DNA from 3 places in the Agrobacterium sp. CG674 genome. Region 2 is predicted to be linked to each of the others. Evidence: riboswitches for the same ligand, from Rfam matches in the RefSeq annotation. Region 2 holds a riboswitch; each other region holds the start of a gene.
What was found. Region 2 has a riboswitch for cobalamin ahead of ACQZ51_RS15295 (DUF1636 family protein). Riboswitches for the same ligand answer to the same signal wherever they lie in the genome.

Region 1: another riboswitch for cobalamin. It lies ahead of ACQZ51_RS05370 (ABC transporter substrate-binding protein); the one in region 2 lies ahead of ACQZ51_RS15295 (DUF1636 family protein).
Region 3: another riboswitch for cobalamin. It lies ahead of ACQZ51_RS03665 (CbtB domain-containing protein); the one in region 2 lies ahead of ACQZ51_RS15295 (DUF1636 family protein).

The regions. Positions count from the first base shown of each region.
Region 1 covers NZ_JBNWDZ010000002.1:16,368-23,747, reverse strand. The annotation lists gene ACQZ51_RS05380 (ABC transporter ATP-binding protein) at 1-576, opposite strand, end outside; gene ACQZ51_RS05375 (FecCD family ABC transporter permease) at 573-1,592, opposite strand; partial or broken gene ACQZ51_RS05370 (ABC transporter substrate-binding protein) at 1,596-2,540, opposite strand; cobalamin riboswitch at 2,814-3,037, opposite strand; gene ACQZ51_RS05365 (glucose/quinate/shikimate family membrane-bound PQQ-dependent dehydrogenase) at 3,192-5,531, opposite strand; gene ACQZ51_RS05360 (asparaginase) at 5,598-6,539, opposite strand; gene ACQZ51_RS05355 (amino acid permease) at 6,550-7,380, opposite strand, start outside.
Region 2 covers NZ_JBNWDZ010000005.1:85,504-92,883, forward strand. The annotation lists gene ACQZ51_RS15285 (cobyric acid synthase) at 1-1,177, opposite strand, end outside; gene cobO (cob(I)yrinic acid a,c-diamide adenosyltransferase) at 1,182-1,799, opposite strand; cobalamin riboswitch at 1,905-2,113, shown strand; gene ACQZ51_RS15295 (DUF1636 family protein) at 2,225-2,644, shown strand; gene cobW (cobalamin biosynthesis protein CobW) at 2,638-3,675, shown strand; gene cobN (cobaltochelatase subunit CobN) at 3,679-7,029, shown strand; gene cobG (precorrin-3B synthase) at 7,026-7,380, shown strand, end outside.
Region 3 covers NZ_JBNWDZ010000001.1:764,987-772,366, forward strand. The annotation lists gene ACQZ51_RS03650 (LysE family translocator) at 1-207, shown strand, start outside; gene ACQZ51_RS03655 (c-type cytochrome) at 369-800, shown strand; gene ACQZ51_RS03660 (c-type cytochrome) at 870-1,787, shown strand; cobalamin riboswitch at 1,817-2,072, shown strand; gene ACQZ51_RS03665 (CbtB domain-containing protein) at 2,225-2,407, shown strand; gene ACQZ51_RS03670 (CbtA family protein) at 2,421-3,134, shown strand; gene ACQZ51_RS03675 (hypothetical protein) at 3,136-3,450, shown strand; gene ACQZ51_RS03680 (type 1 glutamine amidotransferase family protein) at 3,447-4,013, opposite strand; gene ACQZ51_RS03685 (methyl-accepting chemotaxis protein) at 4,191-6,095, opposite strand; gene ACQZ51_RS03690 (N-acetyltransferase family protein) at 6,406-6,894, opposite strand; gene ACQZ51_RS03695 (ankyrin repeat domain-containing protein) at 7,204-7,380, shown strand, end outside.

The DNA.
Region 1 (7,380 bases), on a different contig from region 2:
CAGCGCTGCGGCGACCGTCAGCCGCTGCTGGCGCACAAGGTGCAGCAGCGCAATCTGATGACCGATATCGAGATGGTTGGTCGGCTCATCCAGAAGCAGAATATCCGGCTTTTGCGCCAAGGCGCGGGCGATGTGCAGCCGCTGCCGCTCGCCCCCGGACAGTGTATGCCACATGCGCTTTGAAAGATGCTTTGCATCGACATCCTGCAATGCCTGATCCACAATCGCATCATCCTGCGCCGACCATGGCGACAGGGCACCCTTATGCGGCGTGCGGCCAAGTTCCACGGCCTGACGGGCGTTGATCCGCTCCTGCGTTTCGGCTTGCTGTTCAACAAGCGCAATAGAGCGTGCGATCGTTTGCCGGTTCAGGCTCTCCATGGGCTTGCCGTCCAGCGTGACGTCGCCGTATCTAGCCTTTCGAAGGCCGCAGAGAAGCGACATGAGGCTTGTCTTGCCGGAACCATTGGGCCCGACAATGCCCAGAAATTCGCCCGGCCGGATTTCGAGACTGACATTTCTGACGATATCGACGCCACCGGCAGACCAGCATAGATCGTGCGCGCAAAGGGTCATACCGATCTCCGTCGCTGGCTGAGAATGAGCGCGAAGGCAGGGGCTCCGAAGAGCGCCGTGATGACGCCAATCGGCAGGACCTGCCCGGCGATGATGGTGCGCGAAACGATGTCTGCCGCAATCATGAACACGGCACCGGTCAAGGCCGCAGCGGGCAACAGTCGTCCATGGCGGACGCCGACGATCATGCGGGCGGCATGGGGAATGACAAGACCGATAAAGCCGATGGAGCCGACAATGCTGACCATGATGGCCGTCATCAGCGCGCAGATGCCGGTGAGCACGATGTAGACGCGCCGAACCGGTATGCCGAGCGAGGCAGCGGAGCCGGAGCCGAAGGTAAAGGCATCCAGCGCGCGCGCATGCCACAGGCAGACCAGAAGGCCGATAAGCGTGACCGGCAAGGCCAGCCACACATCTGGCCAGCGCACACCAGAGAGATTGCCGAGCAGCCAGAACATGATGCCCCGCGCCTGTTCGGCATTGGCTGCCTTTGTCACGATAAAAGAAGTGATGGCATTGAAAAGCTGCGAACCCGCCACACCCGCCAGAATGATGGCGCTGTTTCCGCTGCCAGCCCTCAACGCCAGCAGGCTGACGAGGGCAAAGGCTGTGAGCGCACCGAGGAACGCGCCGAGCGGCATGGTGAGCATGCCAGCGCCGAAGCCTAGAATGGCAACGCCCACCGCGCCCGTCGATGCACCGGCTGAAATGCCGAGAATGTAAGGGTCGGCCAGCGGATTCCGCAACAGCGCCTGAAGCACGACGCCCGACAACGCAAGGGCTGCTCCGCAGCAGGCCGCAACCACCGCCCGACTGAGGCGGTAGTTCCAGATGATGCCTTCATCGATCGCATCCAGCGGATAGCCGGCATCGAACACGCGGTTTGCCACCGTCTTGGCAACGACATCCATCGAAATGGATGTTTCGCCAATGGCCGCGCCGAGCCAGAGCGCCAAGCCCAGGAGCCCGGCCGCCAGCAAGACGGCACGGGTTATGGTGAAACAGGCACCCATGGCCTAGTTGGAAAGCCCAAGCTGGACGATAGCATCGGCCAGAACTTCGATACCATCGATGGTGCGGATCGTCGGGTTCATGGCCTGTGCATCCATGGTTACGATATGGCCCTCTTTGACAGCTGGCATGAGGCTGGTAACCGGATCTTCCTTCAAGAACTTCTGCTTGAGTACAACATCATCTGCCGGAAAGCGCCTACGATCCATCTTGCCCGCGACGACGATTGTGGGGTTGGCCTTGGCGATGGTTTCCCAACCAACCGTCGGCCACTCTTCATTGCTTTCGATAACATTTTTGATGCCGAGTGCCGACATGATATAGCCGGGTGCACCGTTCTCGCCTGCAACGTAAGGGTCGATTGCAAGCTCTGCGCTGGAGAACCAGAAGACTGCGGAAAGCTCGCCCTTGGCGGAAACGATCTTCTTGCGTGCAGCCTCTTCGCGGGCCTTCAGTTCGGCCACCAGCTTTTCGCCCTTGTCCTGAACATTGAAGATTTGCGCAAGATCAGTCACCTCCTGATAGATCAGGTCCATGGTGAACACGGAATGGCGCACGCCATCCCCACCGCCGGAATTGTCCTTGCCGGTGCAATCGGCGGGCGATGTGTAGACGGGGATTTTCAGCTCTTCAAACTGCTCCGGCTTGGCAACCACACCTTCCGGGCCGACATGCCATTGATACTGCACCGTGACCAGATCCGGCTTCTTGGCCAGAACGCTCTCGAAACTCGGGTCATTATCCGCAAGCCGGTCGATCTTGGCATTGGCTTCTTCATACCCCTTGATCACAGGGCCAATCCACACGGCGGTGCCGACAACCTTATCTGAAAGGCCCAGCAGATAGAGAATTTCCGTGGTGCTCTGTCCAACTGAGACGGTGCGCTCAGGTGCATGCGTGAAGGTGACATCCCGACCGCAATTCTTGAGTGTCAAAGGATAGGACGTCTGGGCCGCATGGGCAGAAGGCAGCGATGCAAACGAGCCTGCAACCGCGAAAATGGCAGCGCCGATGGCGTGCCTGAAGTGTAATGTCATTTCGATAGTCCCCGATCGTCATGAGTTGCGCGAGGCGCAACTGGGTATGAACATGTTTAGACAGTCAGCCCGCAAAGACGGGACGTCGGGACGATCTGAAACCGGGACATGGCAGATGAATAAGGCGCAGGCTAGCGCTCGATGCAATCACGACGTCTCCTGTTCCGGGCATCCCCGCCCGCGAATTGGATTGAACATATGACGGCAGGTCTCCTGGCTCACGGATTTGCGCCTTCGCCCAACCTTCCCGCAAATCGCTTTGCAGTGGCATGACGCCTTTAAAAGCGTCATAGGGCTCGACAATCCGCTCACAGTTGCGGGGGCAGCCACGGCATCGGATGTAAGTCCTCACCGTATTCCCTATTATTCCTTACGATTGCTCGCTTGGAACCGTCGCAACCAGTTAGACGCAATCGCGACATACCGTCAAGTCGAATAATTGTTATGTTATTACATATCGACTTGCAAGCGTTGATTTGCGATGTTTCACGGCTCATCCTATCGCACGAAAAAGCCGGGAATCTCTTCCCGGCTTCAATCTCGAACTATCGATAATATGGCTGTTTATGGCAGCGTGTAGGCGATGACATAGTCACCGGGCTTTGTGCCGACAGAGCCATGGCCGCCTGCAACCATCACCACATACTGCTTTCCATCATCCATGGCATAGGTCATCGGCGTAGCCTGTCCACCGGCTGGAAGACGACCTTCCCAAAGCTGCTTGCCCGTGGTGAGATCATAGGCGCGCAGATAATTGTCCACCGCCGCACCGAGGAAGGCAACGCCGCCCTTGGTAATCATGGGGCCGCCGATGCCGGGAACGCCGACCTTGAAAGGCAGGGGAAGCGGCGTCATGTCATAAACCGTGCCGTTCTTGTGCTTGTAAGCCACGTCACCCGTGCGCAGATCAGCACCTGCAACATATCCCCATGGTGGAGCCTGGCATGGAATGCCGAGCGGTCCGAGGAAGGGTCCCATCAACACCCCATAGGGCGCGCCATCATTTCTGTTCAGACCCTGTTCGCTGCCTTTTTCGTCCTGACCCTTTGGCGGGATCTGGTCGCGTGGCACGAGCTGCGATGTAAAGGCAAGGTATGTCGGCATGCCGAACATCACCTGCCGCTCCGGATCGACAGCAACAGAACCCCAATTGAACGTACCAAAATTGCCGGGATAAATAAGTGAGCCATTGAGCGATGGCGGCGTATAACGGCCCTCATAGTTCAGCTGATGAAACTTGATCCGGCAAGCCAGCTGGTCGAACATGGAAACACCCCACATGTTCGATTCAACCAGTGGCTCCGGCTTGAACGACAAGGCGGATGTTGGTTGCGTAGGCGAAGTGAAATCCTCGGGGATAGCGCCGCCCGGTGCCTTTTCTTCCGTAATGCCCAGCAGTGGCTCGCCATTGCGTCGATCCAGCACATAGATATCGCCCTGTTTTGTGGGTCCGACCAGAGCCGGAACGGCCTGGCCGTCCTGTCTGGTAATGTCGAGCAACACGGGCTGCGCGGGAACATCCATGTCCCAGAGGTCATGGTGCACAGTCTGGCGCACCCAGCGATCCTGTCCCGTGTTGATATCGAGCGCGACAATGGAAGACGAGTATTTCTCGACGCTTTCGCTGCGGCCCATGCCAAGCTGGTCCGGAACCTGATTGCCAAGCGGAATGTAGACGAGACCCAGCGCTTCATCGACGCTGAAAATAGACCAGCTGTTCGGCGAGTTCGTTGTGTAAGTCTGGCCGGGCTGGAGAGGTTCTGTCTGTGTCGGGTTGCCCGAATCCCAGTTCCAGAGCAAAGCGCCGGAGTTGACATCGAACGCCCTGATGACGCCGGATTGCGACTGCGTTGAATAATTGTCGTTGACCGCACCGCCGATGATGATCTTGTTGCCGACGACGACAGGCGGGGATGTTGAGTAATAGTAACCCGCCGGATTGTACTTCATGCCGTTGGCGAGCTGCAACGTGCCCTTGTCAGCAAATCCCTCACAGACCAGCCCAGTCAAAGTATCGAGCGCAATCAGGCGGGCATCTGATGTCGGCAGATAGACGCGCTGTGCGCAAGCAGTGCCGGCCTGTGCAGCCGGATCCGCGTAATATGTCACACCACGGCATGTCTGGTGCTGGCGATCCGGGTTCAGGCCAGCATTCGGATCGTACTTCCACTTTTCCTTGCCGGTGGCCGCATCAATGGCGATAGCCCAATTATGCGGCGTGCAGAGGTACAGCGAGTTGCCGACTTTTAAGGGAGTCACCTGATAGGTTGTCTCACCCACATCATCAGGCAATTTGACGTCGCCCGTCTGGTAGCGCCAGGCTTCCTTCAGATCGCCGACATTCTGCGTGTTGATCTGCGCCAGCGGCGAATAGCGTTGGCCATACGAGGTTCGGCCGTATTGATGCCATTCATTATCGGGAACCGGATTTCCGAACTCAGGCGATGCGGTCACCACGTCGGTGGGCAGCGCGCCTTCCATATCGTGCGGGTCCTGCGTCATGGCAAATGCCGCTGCACCCACGGAAACCAGAACCGCAGTTAAAAGTGGAACCGCGTTTGCGCCGTAGGAGATGCCCGTGGGGCTGGTAAAGCCCAGAGGCTTTCTGATCCATGGCATGAGAAGCCACATGCCCACCACGATGATGAAGCCGCCGCGCGGGCCCAGTTGCCACCAGTCAAAGCCGACTTCCCACAACGCCCATAAGAGCGTGGCAATGACGAAGACCGCGTAGAAGTGAAGCGCAAGCTTGTTTCTTTTGAACAGCAGAGCGCCGGTCACAATGAATGCGATGCCAGCCAATGCGTAATAGAGACTGCCGCCCAGCATAGCGAGCTGCGAGCCAAAGCCAAAAATTGCTAAACCAATCAGAGTCAGGATGACTGCAGTTGATGTAATTGCCATAAAATGCCCCCGGCGTGGTCTCCCGCGCCGAAAACACAATCCACTACCGAAAGGTTCCCAAAAAAATCACGATTTGGCCACTTTTCCGAAATCGCTGAATGCATTGAGCATTTCGGCAGCCTTCTTTTCCGAGGCAATCATCGCTGCCAGCAGTATCCTTGACTGACCGGCTCTCAATGTCTGCGAATGGATGGCGCCTGCCGCTCCCAGATCGTGACCGCCGCCGCCGCCACCATAACCGGCAACGAGAATGCCCGTCGGCACCCGGCTGGAAACGATGACGGGAACCTTAGTCTCCCGGCACCGGCCAACGGCTTCAACAATACGCACATTGGCATTGCCGGAGCCCAGCGCAGCCAGAACGATACCGTCAGCGCCTGCATTCAGGCTGGCATCGATATGGGTTGCATCACAGCCCGGATAGATGGCGACGATATCCACTCTGACATCTTTGACGCTTGCGGACAGGCCGGGGCTTTGCGGACAGAGAACATGGCCCGCCAGATCAAAGGCATTGCTCTCATCCGATGAGCGCTTGTAGAGGCCCCATGCCGGAAACAGCGGTCCGCCGAAGCAGACAAGGACGCCCCTCTCAATATTGGATGGATCGACGCTCGCTTCGATGGCGGCCGAAAGATTGCCCGGCCCATCTGAGCGCGGATGATCTGCGGTGAACTGGGCACCGGTAAAGATGACGGGTTTGGTCAGATAGTGTTGGAGATGGACGAGAAGAGCGCTCTCCTCCATGGAATCGGTGCCATGCAGAATGACGATCCCATCCACGGAGGGATCGGCAAGCTCCTTGCCGACCGCCTCGCTGATATCCTGCATATCGGACAGCGTCAGGCTGGAGGAATCCTTCGCCATCAACTCCACGGGCTTGACCAGCACATCGGCAGACGACAGGCCAGACACAAGCGCCTCACCCGACAGCGCGGGCCTTGCCGCGCCGTCATCACCGCGTTTGCTGGCAATGGTGCCGCCGGTGGCGATGACGGCCACCCGCATTTTCGACAGATCAGTGCCCACGATCTGCCCCGGAGCCAGAGCGTCTGTCTGCATCGGCTTTCGCCAGTTCATGGATGCGATTTCGCAACATATACCAACCCGCAACAAGAGCTGGCGCAATGATGACGAGCGAACCGACCGTCAATGTGCCAGCAGGATAATCCAGCGCCATCAGCACCAGCACGCTGAAAAGAAAGACAAGCGTCATTATGCCGGTATAGGGCGCGCCGAACATTCTGAAATCAGGACGATTCATTTTCCCCAGCCGCGACAGATGCCACAGCTTGAGTTGGCATAACACGATGACTCCCCACGCGCAAATAATGCCCAGCGCAGAAAGATTGAGGGCAATTTCAAAGGCTTCAGCGGGCACGAAGGCATTCATGATGACACCGATGACGGTGACGACTGCCGTCACTGCAATGCCGCCATAGGGCACGCCAGCCTTGTTCATTTTAGCCAGTGCCGCCGGCGCTGAACCGGAAACCGCCATGGAATGAAGGATGCGGCCTGTGGAATAAAGCCCTGCATTCAGCGACGAAAGAACCGCCGTGAGCACCACAAGGTTCATAATGATATCTGCACCTTCGATGCCGATGGAGCCGAAGAAGGTCACGAACGGGCTCTCACCTGCCTTGTAGGCGGTGTAGGGCAAAAGAAGCGACAAAAGCAGAACCGAGCCGACATAAAACACCAGCAACCGGAACACCACCGTGCGGATTGCGCCGGGAATAACCTTGCGCGGGTCTTCGGTTTCGCCCGCCGTAGTGCCGATCAGCTCAATGGACGCATAGGCAAACAGGACCCCCTGGATAATGATGAAGGCTGGCAAAATGCCATT
Region 2 (7,380 bases):
CATAGCCGGAGAAGGAAATACCGTCGAAGCTTTGGCCGGTGACGGAGACGAGGCGCTTGTCGTCGGTCAGCACAGTCTCGATATCCAGCAGCCCAAGGCCTTCAGCGGTACGAGGCGCACCTTCGATGCCATTGGGGTCGGCAACCGTGTTTCCCAGCATCTGGTAGCCGCCGCAAAGGCCCAGAACATATCCGCCACGGCGCAGATGCGCCTTGATATCGATATCCAGGCCAGATTTTTTCAAAGTGGCGAGATCCGCAATGGTTGATTTGGAGCCGCAGAGAAGCACCAGCGCGCAATCGCCGGGAATGGCATCGCCCGGTCTGATGCGCAGCAGTTCGACATCCGGCTCGGCCTCCAGCGGATCAAGATCATCGAAATTGGAAATATGTGGCAGGATGGGAACGGCAATGCGGATTTTTGCGTCGGGCTTGCGCTGTCCCGGTGCCATGAGGCCGAGCGCATCTTCGGCGGGCAAGCGGCTGGCATCGGCAAAATGCGGCAGCAGGCCAATGGGCCGCCAGCCGGTCTTGGCTTCGATGATGCGCATGCCCTCATCAAACAGCGAGGGATCACCGCGAAAACGGTTGACGATGAACCCCTCGATCATGGCCGCGTCTTCTTTATCAAGAACCGTCTGGGTGCCGACGATGCTTGCGATGACGCCACCGCGATCAATATCGCCGATGAGGATGACGGGGGCATTGGCGGCGCGGGCAAAGCCCATATTGGCGATGTCGTTGGCGCGCAGATTGACCTCGGATGCGCTCCCCGCACCTTCCACCAGCACAAGGTCGCATTTCGCCTTCAGGTGCTCGAAACTATCAAGCACTCGGGCCATCAGGCCAGCCTTCATATGCTGGTAATCGGCGGCCTTGGCATTGCCGATGACCTTGCCCTGCACAACGACCTGCGCGCCGGTTTCGCTTTGTGGCTTGAGCAGCACCGGGTTCATATGCACGGACAGGGGAACACCTGCGGCACGCGCTTGCAAAGCCTGCGCCCGGCCAATCTCGCCGCCATCGGCGGTGACGGCGGCGTTGTTGGACATGTTTTGCGGCTTGAAGGGCATGACGGAAAGGCCGCGCCTTGTGAAGGCACGGGCCAGCCCTGCCACCATCAAGGATTTGCCAACATCCGAGCCTGTGCCCTGAAACATCAAAACGCGCGCTGCCATATCTTTAAAACTCGATGCCCGACTGGGCTTTCACGCCGGCCTTGAAGTGGTGTTTTACCAGCGTCATTTCCGTCACCATATCGGCGGCATCGATCAAAGGCTGCTTGGCGTTGCGGCCGGTGACCATGACGTGAAGGTTGGGCCGACGGTTGACAAGTGTTTCCACAACCTCGTCCAGCGGCAGATAATCATAGCGAAGCGCGATGTTGAGTTCATCCAGCACCACCAGATTGATGGTTTCATCCGCCATCATGACTTTCGCTTCTTCCCAGGCTTTGGTCGCGGCTGCGACATCGCGTTTCAGATCCTGCGTGTCCCACGTGAAACCTTCGCCCATGGTGCGCCATTCCACGCGATCACCGAACATGGCCAGCGCCTGCTGCTCGCCGGTGGACCAAGCGCCCTTAATGAACTGCACAATGCCGACGCGCCCGCCGGTGCCGAGCATGCGCAGCGCCAGACCGAAGGCTGCTGTGGATTTGCCCTTGGCCGGACCGGTATTGACCATCAACAGGCCTTTTTCGACCGTCTTTTCCGAAACTTCGGCATCCTGCACGGCTTTGCGGTTGACCATCTTGGCGCGGTGACGCTCGGCTTCGCTTTCGCTGATATCGCGGTTCATGGCTTCTCATTCCTCTTGGGGCATGCGTGTCAAAGCGGCGACTATAGCCAAAACGGTTTCCACGGCAATGATGCCGCGGCATTGACACAAAAGCCATGCAAGGCATAAGGGTTAACCACTGACGGTCTTTTTCCGGCAACGGGAAAAGCTAAGAGGGAACACGGTTCCGTTCGCAATGCGGACCAATCCGTGGCTGCCCCCGCAACTGTATGCGGTGAGCCTGCGCCATAAGCCACTGGACATTCTGTTCGGGAAGGCGGTGTCGGGCGTCTCACGCCGCAAGCCAGGAGACCTGCCGTTTCAGGGAAATGCGTCTACCGGGCGGGGTGCTCCGGTTAGCCGGTCATATTGAGCGAAACGTGCTTTGGCGCGTGGCGTCGATATCCGCACCCCATATGATTTTGCAGGCGCGGAAAGTTGACACCTTGGATCTGACATCGACCCCACCAGATAAGACCGCGAAAGCAGACGGAGCCGCAGGTGTCGTCGTTTTCGTTTGCCGAAGCTGCCGCGATGAGGTTGACCCGAATGCCGAGCCTCGCCCGGGCGCTAACCTTGCGCAGGCAGCCGTTGAGCTAGGCCGTACCGAGGGCGTCGATGTGCGCAGCGTCAATTGCCTTGCCAATTGCAAGCGCGGCCTCAGCGCGGCCATGCGCAGTGCCGATGGCTGGTCCTATATGTTCGGCTCCCTGACCCAAGACGATGCAGGAGACCTTCTGGTCGGCGCGCGTCTTCTGGCTGGCGCGACAGATGGCCTGATGCCGTGGCGCGGACGGCCCGACAGTTTGAAACGCGGCCTTGTGGCCCGCATTCCCCCTTTGCATTTTACCGAGGAGACATCATGACCACTCTAGACCGCGTTCCCTGCACCATCATCACCGGCTTTCTGGGCGCTGGCAAAACCACCTTGCTGCGTGGTCTGCTGGAAAAACTGGATGGCAAGCGGCTGGCCATCATCGTCAATGAGTTCGGCGATGTCGGTATCGATGGCGAGATCCTCAAGGGTTGCGGCATTGAAAGCTGCCCGGAAGAAAACATCGTGGAACTGGCCAATGGCTGCATTTGCTGCACGGTGGCGGATGATTTCCAGCCGGCTATCGAGCAGATTCTGAGCCGCGAACCCCGCGTCGAGCATATTCTGATCGAAACATCGGGCCTTGCGCTGCCAAAGCCTCTGGTGCAGGCCTTCCAGTGGCCAGCCATCAAAAGCCGCGTGACGGTGGATGCTGTTGTGGCCGTTGCCGATGGTGCAGCCCTTGCCGATGGCATGGTTTCGCATGATCTGGAAGCGCTCGCCGCCCAGCGCCAGAATGACGAGGCACTTGACCATGACGACCCGGTCGAAGAAGTGTTCGAAGACCAGATTGCCTGCGCCGATCTTATCGTGCTGACCAAGGGTGATCTGTTGGATGCCGAGGGTCTGGAGCGCGCAAAGGCGCATATCAATGCTCATCTGCCAAAATCTGCCAAGATCATCGTTGCATCCAATGGCGTGATCGACCCGGCTGTGCTGATCGGTCTGGGTCTGGCCGTTGAAGAGGATATCGACAACCGCCACACACACCATGATGATGAGGAAGACCACGACCATGACGAGTTCGACAGCTTTGTTGTGGAACTGGATGCCGTGACGGATGCGGATGCGCTGGCGGCACGAATCGCCGAAACGGCAGCGTCCGAAAACGTGCTGCGCATCAAGGGTTTTGTCGAGGTTTCAGCAAAGCCCATGCGTTTGCAGGTGCAGGCGGTTGGTTCGCGGGTCAACCACTATTTCGACCGCCCCTGGGGTGCGGGCGAAGAGCGCCGCAGCCGTTTGGTCGTGATCGGTGAGAAGGGTCTTGACCGCGCAAAGATCGAGCGGATGCTGGCAGCCTGATCCATGCACATCCTTGCCACCACATCCTCGTCTCTGGACGACCTGATCGAGCCGGTTGATCTCAACCAGCCACGGGCGGATGTGGTGGTGCTGTCCTTTTCAGCGAGCGACCTTGCGGGGCTGGAGCGCGGATGGGCTGTTCATGGCGATAGCGCGTTGTCGATGGTGAGCGCCAACCTGTCCGAGCTTCGCCACCCCATGTCGGTCGATCTGTGGATGGAAAAGACCGCAGAGCACGCCAAGCTGATCCTTATCCGGATTCTCGGCGGCGCAGATCGTTGGCGTTACGGGGTGGACCAGCTTTCCAGAATGGCACGGCAACGCGGCATCAAGCTTGTGCTTCTACCCGGCGAATGCAGCGAGCGGGATGAGAAGCTGGAGGCCGCTTCTACGGTCGATCTTGAGACGCTGAATGCGATCCTCGCCTTTTTCCGCGCAGGCGGCGCTGACAACATGGCGCGTGTTGCGGCGGGGCTTTCTGCCTTTGCGCGGGGAGATGCCTGGCCTGATATGGTGGCGGAACCGCTGCCCAAATCCGGTTTTTATCGCCCGGGCGAAGGCCTTGTGGCGCTTGAAGAGGCGCTTTCTGGTTTTCCGGACAATGCCCCTCTGCTGCCCATCCTGTTTTATCGTTCCATGCTGCTGGCGGCAGATGTCGCGCCGATCGATGCCTTGTTTGAGGCGTTGCGCGAACGCGGCTTTGCGCCGCTGCCCATCTTCGTCAGCGGGCTGAAGGACCATGACGCCATTCATTTTCTGGAAGAAACGCTTCGGGATTTGAAGCCTGACGCCATCATCGCAGCCACCGCCTTTGCCAGCCAGACGGATGAGAGTGGCACAGCCTTGTTTGCGCGACTGGGGGTTGCGGCGTTTCAGGTCATCATGGCCACGACGCGGCGCGATGGCTGGGTGGATAATCTGCGGGGGCTCAACCCATCAGACCTTGCCATGCATGTGGTGCTGCCGGAACTGGATGGGCGCATGCTGGCCGGGGTCATCTCGTTCAAGCAACCTGACCCCAATGGCGGGCAAGGCCTTGTCAACACGCCGGAGCCTGACCGTATCGAGCAGGTCGCCAACCGTATCTCGGCCTTTCTGCGGCTGAAACATGCAGCCGCCTCGCAGCGGCGTATAGTCATTTTGATGCCGGATTATCCCGGCGCAGCACCGGGGCGCACCGGCTATGCCGTGGGTCTTGATGTGCCGCAGAGCGTGCTGGAAATGCTGCGAGATTTGCGGGATGCAGGATATTCTGTGGATGATATTCCGCACACCACCCGAGAATTGCTGGACCGTATCGAAACTGGCGCCGCATCGTTTGGAGCCGATCACTACGGCGCGTTTCGCGCATCCATGCCATCAGCTGCCAGCCAGGCGCTTGATGACACTTGGGGTGATGTTGCCGAGGATGCTGCTTTCCACGCAGGAGAGTTCCGGTTTCGGGCCGCACAGTTTGGAGCCGTGACGGTGGCGCTTGCGCCGGATCGTGGCCGCAATGAAGACCGGCGTGTGGATTATCACGACCCGACCTTGCCGCCACGCCACGCGCTTGTGGCCTTTGGCGCGTGGATGCAGAAGGGTCTTGATGCCCATGCCATCATCCATGTCGGTGCGCACGGCACGCTGGAATGGTTGCCGGGAAAGACGGTTGCACTATCGCAGGCGTGCTTCCCTGAAATCGTCACCGGGCCGTTGCCGGTCATCTATCCCTTTATCGTTTCCAATCCGGGGGAAGCAGCGGTGGCCAAGCGGCGCATTGCAGCGGTTACCATCGGTCATATCCCACCTGTTCTGATCGAGGCGGGGTTATCGCCCGATCAGATGGCGCTGGAACAGCTTGTCGATGAATATGCGCAGGCCGACGGGCTGGACCGCCGCCGCCGTGACCGGCTGGCCAAGCTCATCGTCGAGAAGGCGCAGGAGACCGGGCTGGCGGCAGATGCGGGCATCGATATGGGCGATGATGCCGATACGGCGCTGTCCCGAATCGATGCCTTTCTATGCGATCTCAAGGATTTCGCCATCAAGGATGGTCAGCATGTGTTTGGCCGATGCGCGGATGATGAGCCGGATTCCTTGAGACGTCAGAGTGCTGTTGCGGAAAAGGCAGCGCTTCTATCGGCACTGGATGGACGCCATATTGCGCCGGGGCCATCGGGTGCGCCTGCACGCGGGCGGCTGGATGTGTTGCCCACGGGGCGAAATCTCTATGCTGCCGACCCACGTACCATGCCGACCCGGACCGCGTTCGAGCTTGGCCGTATGGCGGGTGAGGAAGTTCTGCGCCATCACCTGCAAAGCCATGGCGACTGGCCGAAACATATCGTCTTCGATCTCTGGGGCTCGGCCTCGCTGCGCAATGGTGGCGAGGATGTGGGGCAGGCGCTGCATTTGATGGGTGCCAGACCCATCCACGATATGGCAACGGGGCGTGTGACCGGCATCGAAGTGCTGCCGCCGGCCGTGCTGGGGCGGCCCCGTGTGGATGTGACATTCCGCATTTCCGGCCTGTTCCGGGATATGTTCCCGGCCTTGATTGCGCTGCTGGACGCTGCGGCCAAGGCGATTGCCCGCCGCGAGGAAGCGTCTGGCGACAACCCGCTGGGCGAAGAAGCCGCACAGCTCGGCCATATACCCGCACGGATTTTTGGCTCTGCACCCGGCACCTATGGCGCGGGCATAGAGGAAAAGCTCTCAAGTGGTCGCTGGGATGAGCGTGAAGACTTGGGCCAAGCCTATCTCGATGCGGCAAGCCATGCCTATGGCGGTGCCGATGGTCTCAGCGTTTCTGCCGATGGCACTTTTGCCGGCCAAGTGGAAAAAGCCGAATTGCTGGTTCATACCGGTGATGATCCCGGGCGGGATATTCTGGATGGGTCTTCCGATGTGGCCTTTATCGGCGGGTTTGCGGCAGCCAAGGCTACACTCGGCCAATCGGCAGATGTGGTGGCGCTGGATACGACCGATCCGGCCCGGCCCCGCGCCCGCTCCATTGCGCAGGCGATCACCCGTGTGGTGCGCGCCCGTGCCATCAATCCACGTTTCATCGCCGGGCAGATGCGCCACGGACCACGCGGTGCGTCGGAATTTGCCGAGACGGTGGATCGTCTGATCGGATTTGCCGAAACGACCCATGCGGTGCCATCATCCCTGATCGATGCGCTTTATGATGCTTATTTCGGCAATGACGAGGTGCGGGAGTTTATTCTGCGGGAAAACCCACAGGCAGCAGAAGCCATGGCGCGGCGTTTCCTGTCTGCCCGCCATCGCAGCCTCTGGCACAGCCGCCGCAATGCGGTGGATGCGGAGCTGGAAATGCTGATTTCACCTGACACGCTAAAGGCCAGCGCATGAGCGACGCGCAGCTTGATAGTGTCCAACCCTTTTCGCGCAGGGGCGTCTGCCCTGCTTTATCTGCACCCATGCAGACCGGTGACGGGCTTTTATCTCGCGTAGCATTGACCGACGCGATTTCGCCACGGGATCTGGAAACGCTGTGTGCCCTTGCAACGCGACACGGCAATGGTCTGCTGGATATTACCGCACGCGGCGGCGTGCAGTTTCGCGGTTTGACGGCTGAGAGTGCCGCTTTGCTGGAGCGCGATGTTTCAGAGCTTGGCTTGCCTGTGCGGCAGGGTCTTGCCGTGGAGATATCGCCTGTTGCAGGGCTGGACGAAACAGCCATTTCTGATCCGCGTGGCATCA
Region 3 (7,380 bases), on a different contig from region 2:
CCTGTCTGGATACAGGGCGTCATCATGGGGCTGATGACAGCGGGCACGCAGCTTGCCGTTTATGGTACCCTGGCGCTGACGGCGGGCAAAAGCCGGGACTTGCTGGTGTCTTCACCGCATATCACCATTATCATCGGTCGCGCTGCGGGTCTGCTGCTGGTTGTGGTTGCCGGATTTACCCTCTGGGAAGCTCTTGCTTCCGGGTGATATGCGCCTGATAATGCTTCAAAAAAATCACTGCAATGTGACTTCTTTTTGCCATGTGGAACAGGCATCTTCGCCTTCGTGCGTCGCGCTGTTTTGCCGCAGGGATTACGTGACGACACGCAAGCATTCACCCGCCGATGTGCGGACCCAGGAGAGACATGATGAAGCTTAGAACGATTGCCGCATCCATTATGATAGGCTGTCTTTGCGCCGGTGCGGTTTCCGCAGCCGGCGAGGTCGAAAAGCGCGAAGGCTTGATGAAGGGTATCGGCGGTGCCATGGGCGCGCTGGGTGCCATCGCCAAGGGCGAAAAGCCCTATGACGCGGAAACCGTCAAAACCGCTGTCACCACCATCAGCGCCAATGCCAAGGCTTTCCCGGATCAGTTCCCTGCAGGTTCTGAAGGTGGCTCTGCTTCCCCGGCCATCTGGCAGAACTTCGCAGACTTCAAGGCGAAGTCCGATAAGCTGGCCTCGGATGCAGACATGGTTCTGGCACAGCTGCCAGCAGATCAGGCCAGCGTCGGTGCAGCGTTGAAGACGCTGGGTGCCGATTGCAGCAGCTGCCATCAGGCTTACCGCGTCAAGAAGTAATCAGCCCATCGGTCCGCCGGTCTTCGGCGGGCCTTTTTCATGATATCCATTTAAGAAGCGGAAACGGCAATGGCGTCCATTTGGGCAAAGCTGGCGGGCGGTGCTGTTGTTGCCGGGGTCGTCGGGTTCGGAATTTTCATGGGCGTCACCGCGCCTGAGCGCCAGGCACCCAGCCATTGGGCCAACCTTGGCGAACCCAATCTTGCCAATGGCGAGACATTGTTCTGGGCCGGCGGCTGCGCAAGCTGTCACGCCGCCCCTGATGCGACGGGAGATGCGCTGAAGACGCTGGCCGGTGGGCAGGCGCTGCCAAGCCCGTTCGGGACGTTCCACGTGCCCAACATCTCGCCGGATCCGCAGCACGGCATCGGCGCTTGGACGCTCGCACAATTTGGCGATGCCATGACGCGGGGCGTGGGCAAGGATGGCGAACATCTCTATCCGTCCTTCCCCTATAATTCCTATGCGCGGATGACGCCGCAGGATATCAACGACCTCTTCGCCTACCTGAAATCCCTGCCTGCCAGCACCAATGATGCCCCCGGCCACGATCTGCCATTTCCCTTCAACATCCGGCTTGTTCTTGGCGGCTGGAAGTTCCTGTATTTCGATAAGGGCGAACCACGCGTCGAGATTGCCAATGCCAATGCGCAGGTCGTTCGTGGTCAATATCTGGTGGAAGGCCCCGGCCATTGCGGCGAGTGCCACACCCCGCGTGATGCGCTGGGCGGCTTCATGAAGGGCCAATGGCTTGCTGGCGGACCCAATCCAGAAGGCGAGGGGCGCATTCCCGATATTCGCCCGGAATCGCAAACCATCGGCTCATGGAGTGAAGCGGATATCGCCAACTATCTGGAAACCGGCTTCACGCCTGATTTCGATAGCGCCGGTGGCTCCATGGTCAAGGTCCAGCAGAATATGGCCCGTCTTCCCGCTGAAGACCGCCAGGCCATTGCGGCCTATCTCAAGGCACTGCCCGCTCCCTGAGAAGCCATTGACTCCTCAACCCGTCCGCAGGATAACGGTTGTGTGATGGTCTTTCCGGTTCGCCCGGAAAGTGAAAAGGGAACACGATAGGAGCCTCAAGCTTTGATTCGTGGCTGCCCCCGCAACTGTGAGCGGATAGCCTGAAAACGTATTGCCACTGGTCTGGCGCATCGGCACGAAATTCTCCGGGATTTCGTAAAGCACGATGCGAAACAAAGGACCGGGAAGGTGTTTTCAAGGTTGTGACCCGCGAGCCAGGAGACCTGCCATCACGTGAAGTGTCGTCAATGCCGGCGGGGTGTCCGGAACAGCACGGTTTTCAGGTCGGGATATTCCCGCCTTCAAGACCCTGTGTCTCTTTTCCCCGTGGTGAATGTTGAATGCGGTTCTGTGGCGTTTGATCAGAAATGCGCCCACCCGCACGTGAAAGGGTCACCATGTCTATCCACCAGAATACGGCGGCAAGCGCCGTCTCATCCTCAACATCAAGACTTGCGCAATCGCTAACTGCAGCCTTGCTCGGCCTGTTCATCGTGGGCTTTGTCGGCTTTTCGCAGGTCGAAGCCGTGCACAATGCCGCGCATGATACGCGCCACGCCAACGCCTTCCCTTGCCATTGAGGGGAGGAAGATCATGCCGTTTTTCCGTAACATCGTCTTCACCGCCGTTCTGGTGGGCTTGATTGCCGGTCTGGCCGTCAGCGCCATGCAGGCCATCGGCACCACGCCGCTCATACTTCAGGCCGAAACTTTTGAGAGCGGCGGCGCAGAGGTCGCGCATGTCCACACCCATGAGGCGGGCGCACCCGCAGATCATCACCACGATCCAGAAGCGTGGGCACCCGCCGATGGCTTCGAGCGCAATGCCTACACCATCGCCGCCAATGTGCTGACTGCCATCGGCTATGCACTGGTGCTGACGGCTTTGATTTCGCTGCGCAATTCCGCAGGCGGCTGGCGGGAAGGGCTGCTCTGGGGTCTCGCCGGTTTTGCCGCCGTCATGCTCGCTCCTGCCATCGGCCTGCCGCCTGAACTGCCGGGTAGCCCCGCCGCAGAGCTGGGCGCACGGCAGATGTGGTGGGTGGGAACCGTCGCTGCCACGGCGGGTGGTCTGGCACTGCTTGCCTTCAAACGGGCGGAACCGTGGGCTGCCATTTTGGCTATTGCGTTGATTGCCGCGCCGCACATTCTCGGCGCGCCTTTGCCGCCAGAGGGTGAACACGCGCTGGCACCTCTGCCGCTGGAGCGCCGCTTCATCGTTCTGGCAACCGTGACCAGCTTCGTGTTCTGGATCATCTTGGGAACCCTGAGCGGCCATCTTCTCAAGCGTTTCGACGTTGCGAGATAGTATGGAAACCGCAAGCGAATGGAGCGACGGGCTCGATGCCTTGCGTTTTTCCGTTCCCGGCCATGGCGCACCCTGCGCCATGCACCGGCTGGCCTTTAAGGCTTTGCTTGGCAAAGAGCCGCAAAGGGAAGCGTGTCTTCAGTTCTTTGCTGAGAACCGAGAGGCCTTTCTCAAGGCCGCATCAGCCAAGATCAGCAGCCTGAAACTTGCCGCCGATCGCAGCCTGCACATCAACAGCAGAGACGTCAGGCGTGCGATGACAGAAAATCAGCTTGAGGGGACGGCGCGGGCGTGTCGTGTTCTTGATCGACGCTAGAGATGTTCCGCCGCAAACCCGGCCATCTCGGCCTCCGCCTCCGGCCCCCAGAGATCGAGCACTTTCAATATTTCGCTCGCGAAACTCACAGGTGCGGTTCCAGGTGCCGTGATGATGCCTTGGTCGCTGACGGCTTGGGGCTGGTCGCGGTAGTGTTCGGCACCTTCGTAGGTGATGTAGGTGGAGTGTGATGCCACGGAATTTCCGGTATGGGCCACGTTGTTCAACACACCTGTTCCGGCAAGCGCACTCGCTGCTGCGCAAATGCCGGCCACCACACGGTGCTGGGCGCGAAATCGGTGCACGAGATCGGTAAAATCCGGTGCCATTTTCCGTTCCCAGATCAAGCCACCGGGAATGACCAGTGCGTGAACAGTCTCCGGGTCCAGCGCGTCATAAGCCATGTCAGGCACGATTTTCAGCCCACCCATGGAGATGAGGGGCGCACCATCGGGGGATGCGGTGACGATATCGACGCCCAGATAACCGCGAGCCATTGCCGTCAGAATAGCGGGCTCCCAATCGGCAAATTCCTCGGTCAGTGCCAAGGCGATACGGGGCATAGTCATCTCCTGCAATCATCGATGTTTGCTATGCTATCCGAAAAGCAGGTGAGCAAAAAGACTGAAACGAGAGAACGGTCTGACTGTGAGACCTCTTGAGGGCAATGGCTTAAGCTTTGCGCAACAAAAAACGCGGCATCAGATGCCGCGTTTTCTTTAGATCCAATGTTGTCCTGTTCAGGCTGCGGCGCGGTAGCGCTGGCCTGACTGACTGTTGCTTTCCAACCGGAAACGCTCAAGCTGGGCATGGAGCTGGCGCGCTTCATCGGCCAGAATCTGGCTGGCGGCCGTGGTTTCTTCCACCATTGCGGCGTTTTGCTGCGTCATCTGGTCCATATGGTTGACGGAGCTGTTGATCTCTCCGAGCGCCATGGATTGCTCCGCAGCGGCCCGCGCAATGGTCGTCACATGGTCATCGACGCGGTTGACGAGGTCTTCGATCTCTTTCAGCGCTTCCCCGGTCGATAGCACCAGCGATACGCCACCCTTGACTTCATCTGCCGAGGTGGTGATGAGGCCCTTGATTTCGCGGGCAGCATTTGCCGAGCGCTGGGCCAGTTCGCGAACTTCCTGTGCCACGACAGCAAAGCCACGACCCGCTTCACCGGCACGCGCAGCTTCAACACCGGCGTTCAGGGCAAGAAGGTTGGTCTGGAAGGCGATCTCGTCGATGACAGAGATGATCTGACCGATTTTCTGTGAGGATTGTTCGATCCGGCCCATGGCATCGATTGCGTTGCGGACGATGTTACCGGATTTGCCAGCACTGCTTTTCGTGTCGCGCACCATCTGCGTTGCTTCGTTGGCACGTGCGGTCGATGTTTTGACCGTGGTTGTGATCTCTTCCAGGGCTGCGGCGGTTTCTTCCAGTGAGGCCGCCTGCTGTTCGGTGCGTCGCGCAAGTTGATTGGCCGAAGCGGACAACTCGCCGGAGTTGTCGGTGATGGTTCCGGCCGCATGGCGGATGGTCTGCATTGTGCCGCGCAAGGTGGCCAGCGTCTGGTTGACGTTGGTTTGCAATTCGGCAAAGGCACCCTGATAGCTGCCACTCATTTCCTGGGTTAGGTCGGCTTCAGACAGGGCAGCAATAACGCGGCGAACTTCTGTAACACCCAGATCGACATTGATGACCAGTTCATTGACGCTTTCTGCAAAGGTCTGCAGGTCCGCGTCTTCATAGGTCTTGGCAATGCGCTTGGAAAAGTCGCCAGCCGCAGCCGCAGCAACGATGCCGCTGATCGAGGACTGCAAGTCTTTGCTCTGGGCGGTGAGGGCAGCTTCCTGCGCTTCCATTTCACGCATCTGCGTCTCATTGGCTCTGAAGACTTCGAGCGCGCGGGCCATTTCACCGATTTCGTCCTGACGTTCGACGCCGCCGATCGGGTCTTTCAAATCGCCCTTGGCAAGGCGGCTCATCCGCTCTGTGAGCAGGCGCACGGGACGCGAGATCCCACGTCCGCCGACAAACAGTCCGGCAAGCACACCGCCGCCAATCGAAACGACAGCGGTCGCAATCAGAACCACCATTGTCAGGCTGGACACGGAAAGAGCATGCGCGCGCGACGCTTTCAACTCTTCGCCGGAATAGGTGCTGTAAACCTTGACCGCAGCGGTAACGGCCTTCTGGCCTTCAAGACTGTCTGCAAGACCTGCCTTGAGCGCATCGGTTGTTATGGATGGGGTGGCCGTCAACTTCACCAGCACCCTGATTTTATCGAAATAGGCATTAAGCGCCACGCCGATATCGGCAAGCTGCTTCTTTTCAGTTGCATCGGCAGCCGAAGCGATCTTGGGAAGACGCTCCAGCATTTCCTTAGCGCGTTTCTCGGTTTCCGCTGCAAAGTCTGCAGATTTCTCGGGCGCCAGAACCAGCTGGTATGTCATGCGGCTGATCGCGATAATGTCGACACGCAGATCCATCGCCTCACGTGCAGCTTCTTCCTTGGTGCCGGTATCCTTCAAGGCAGTGCCGAGGGACATGAGGCCTTGCGTTCCGGCGATGGTGATTGCGAAGGCCGCAAGCCCCATGAGCGCAACCACCAGGCTAACCTTCTTCAAAATCGAAATATTGCTGATATTCATGTGGGATACCGGTTGGTTGAACTCTCCATCCTGGAAAGCGGCTACTGCCAACTGCGGCTTCATCCCACAGACATCTGAATTAGTTACACCTAAAACCTTTCTATAATATTGAAATGGCGGGGATATACTGCTTCTACAGAACAGCATTAAAGCCCAATGAATGCCTTGAACTTTGAATGCTCCGCGTTCTCATGCCGCAAAGCCGCGCCGGATAGGGTGGTGACCCTGTTCCGGCTGCTGGAAGGTCCATTGCAGAATGCGCGCTGAGGTAAGGCGGGCAGGCGTTGCCACGCCAAAACGCTTCAATCTCTCAAGCCAGGGCCTGCATGAAGCGCATGCCGGTAACGGGGCGCGGTATGAAATCCATGTTTTCATAGAACTTGTGAGCCGCGAAATTGCCGGTTGCGGCACCCACGGATAGGAAGTCGCAGCCGCAACGCTTGGCGACATCACTGGCGCGCGCCACCAGATGCTGGCCTGTGCCATGGCCACGATGACCATCGCGCACGAAAAGATGGTGCAGCTCCATGCCGCGACGACCCTCCTGGGCGCGGTAGAGCGGCATGAGAATGGCGTAACCGATCAGCGTGTCATCGGCCTCGGCAACCAGCGCCGTAATCCACGGCACATGGCCGAACAGGTCGCGTTCAAGCTTCTCTGCCGTAATCCCCGCGGCATCGCCATGGTGGGCGGCCAGAAGCTCAATCATTTCGTTGAGTTCAGGCAGATCACCCTTGCGCGCAGCACGAATGGTCACAACAGACGGTCTCGGCAAGGTCAGAAGGCTGTCTTCGGTCATTCTCGTGTCCTTCGGGTTCTGGTTTTTGCCGTCAGGACGTTTGAAAACAACAAAGCCGCCTGACGGCGGCTTGTTGACAAAATGATCTGTCGAGCCGCCCTTAAAGGAAGGCCCAAAAATACGTGCAGGAAATCAGTGCGCGTGCGTTGATCATGCGGATTAGATGCGCTGGAATTTGGATTGAGTCAAGTCAGATTTCGGCTTTGCGCCACAAGCGGTCATTGGACCAGCGGAAGATTGCTGATACTGTATGGGCCGCAGTCGCGACGCAGTCTGCACGCTCCACATGAATGTATTTAAGAGGTAAAAATGGCGATCTGGCCGTGGAGAGAAAAACGGGCTAACGTCGATGAGTATGGTAGAAATGCCCTCTGGCATCACGCTGCCGATGGGAACTATGAAGCATTAGACGCCGAGTTGCGTTGTGCTGGCAGCCCTTCCGCCGCAGACCAAGATGGGTTTACCACTCTGCACGTTGCCGCTCAA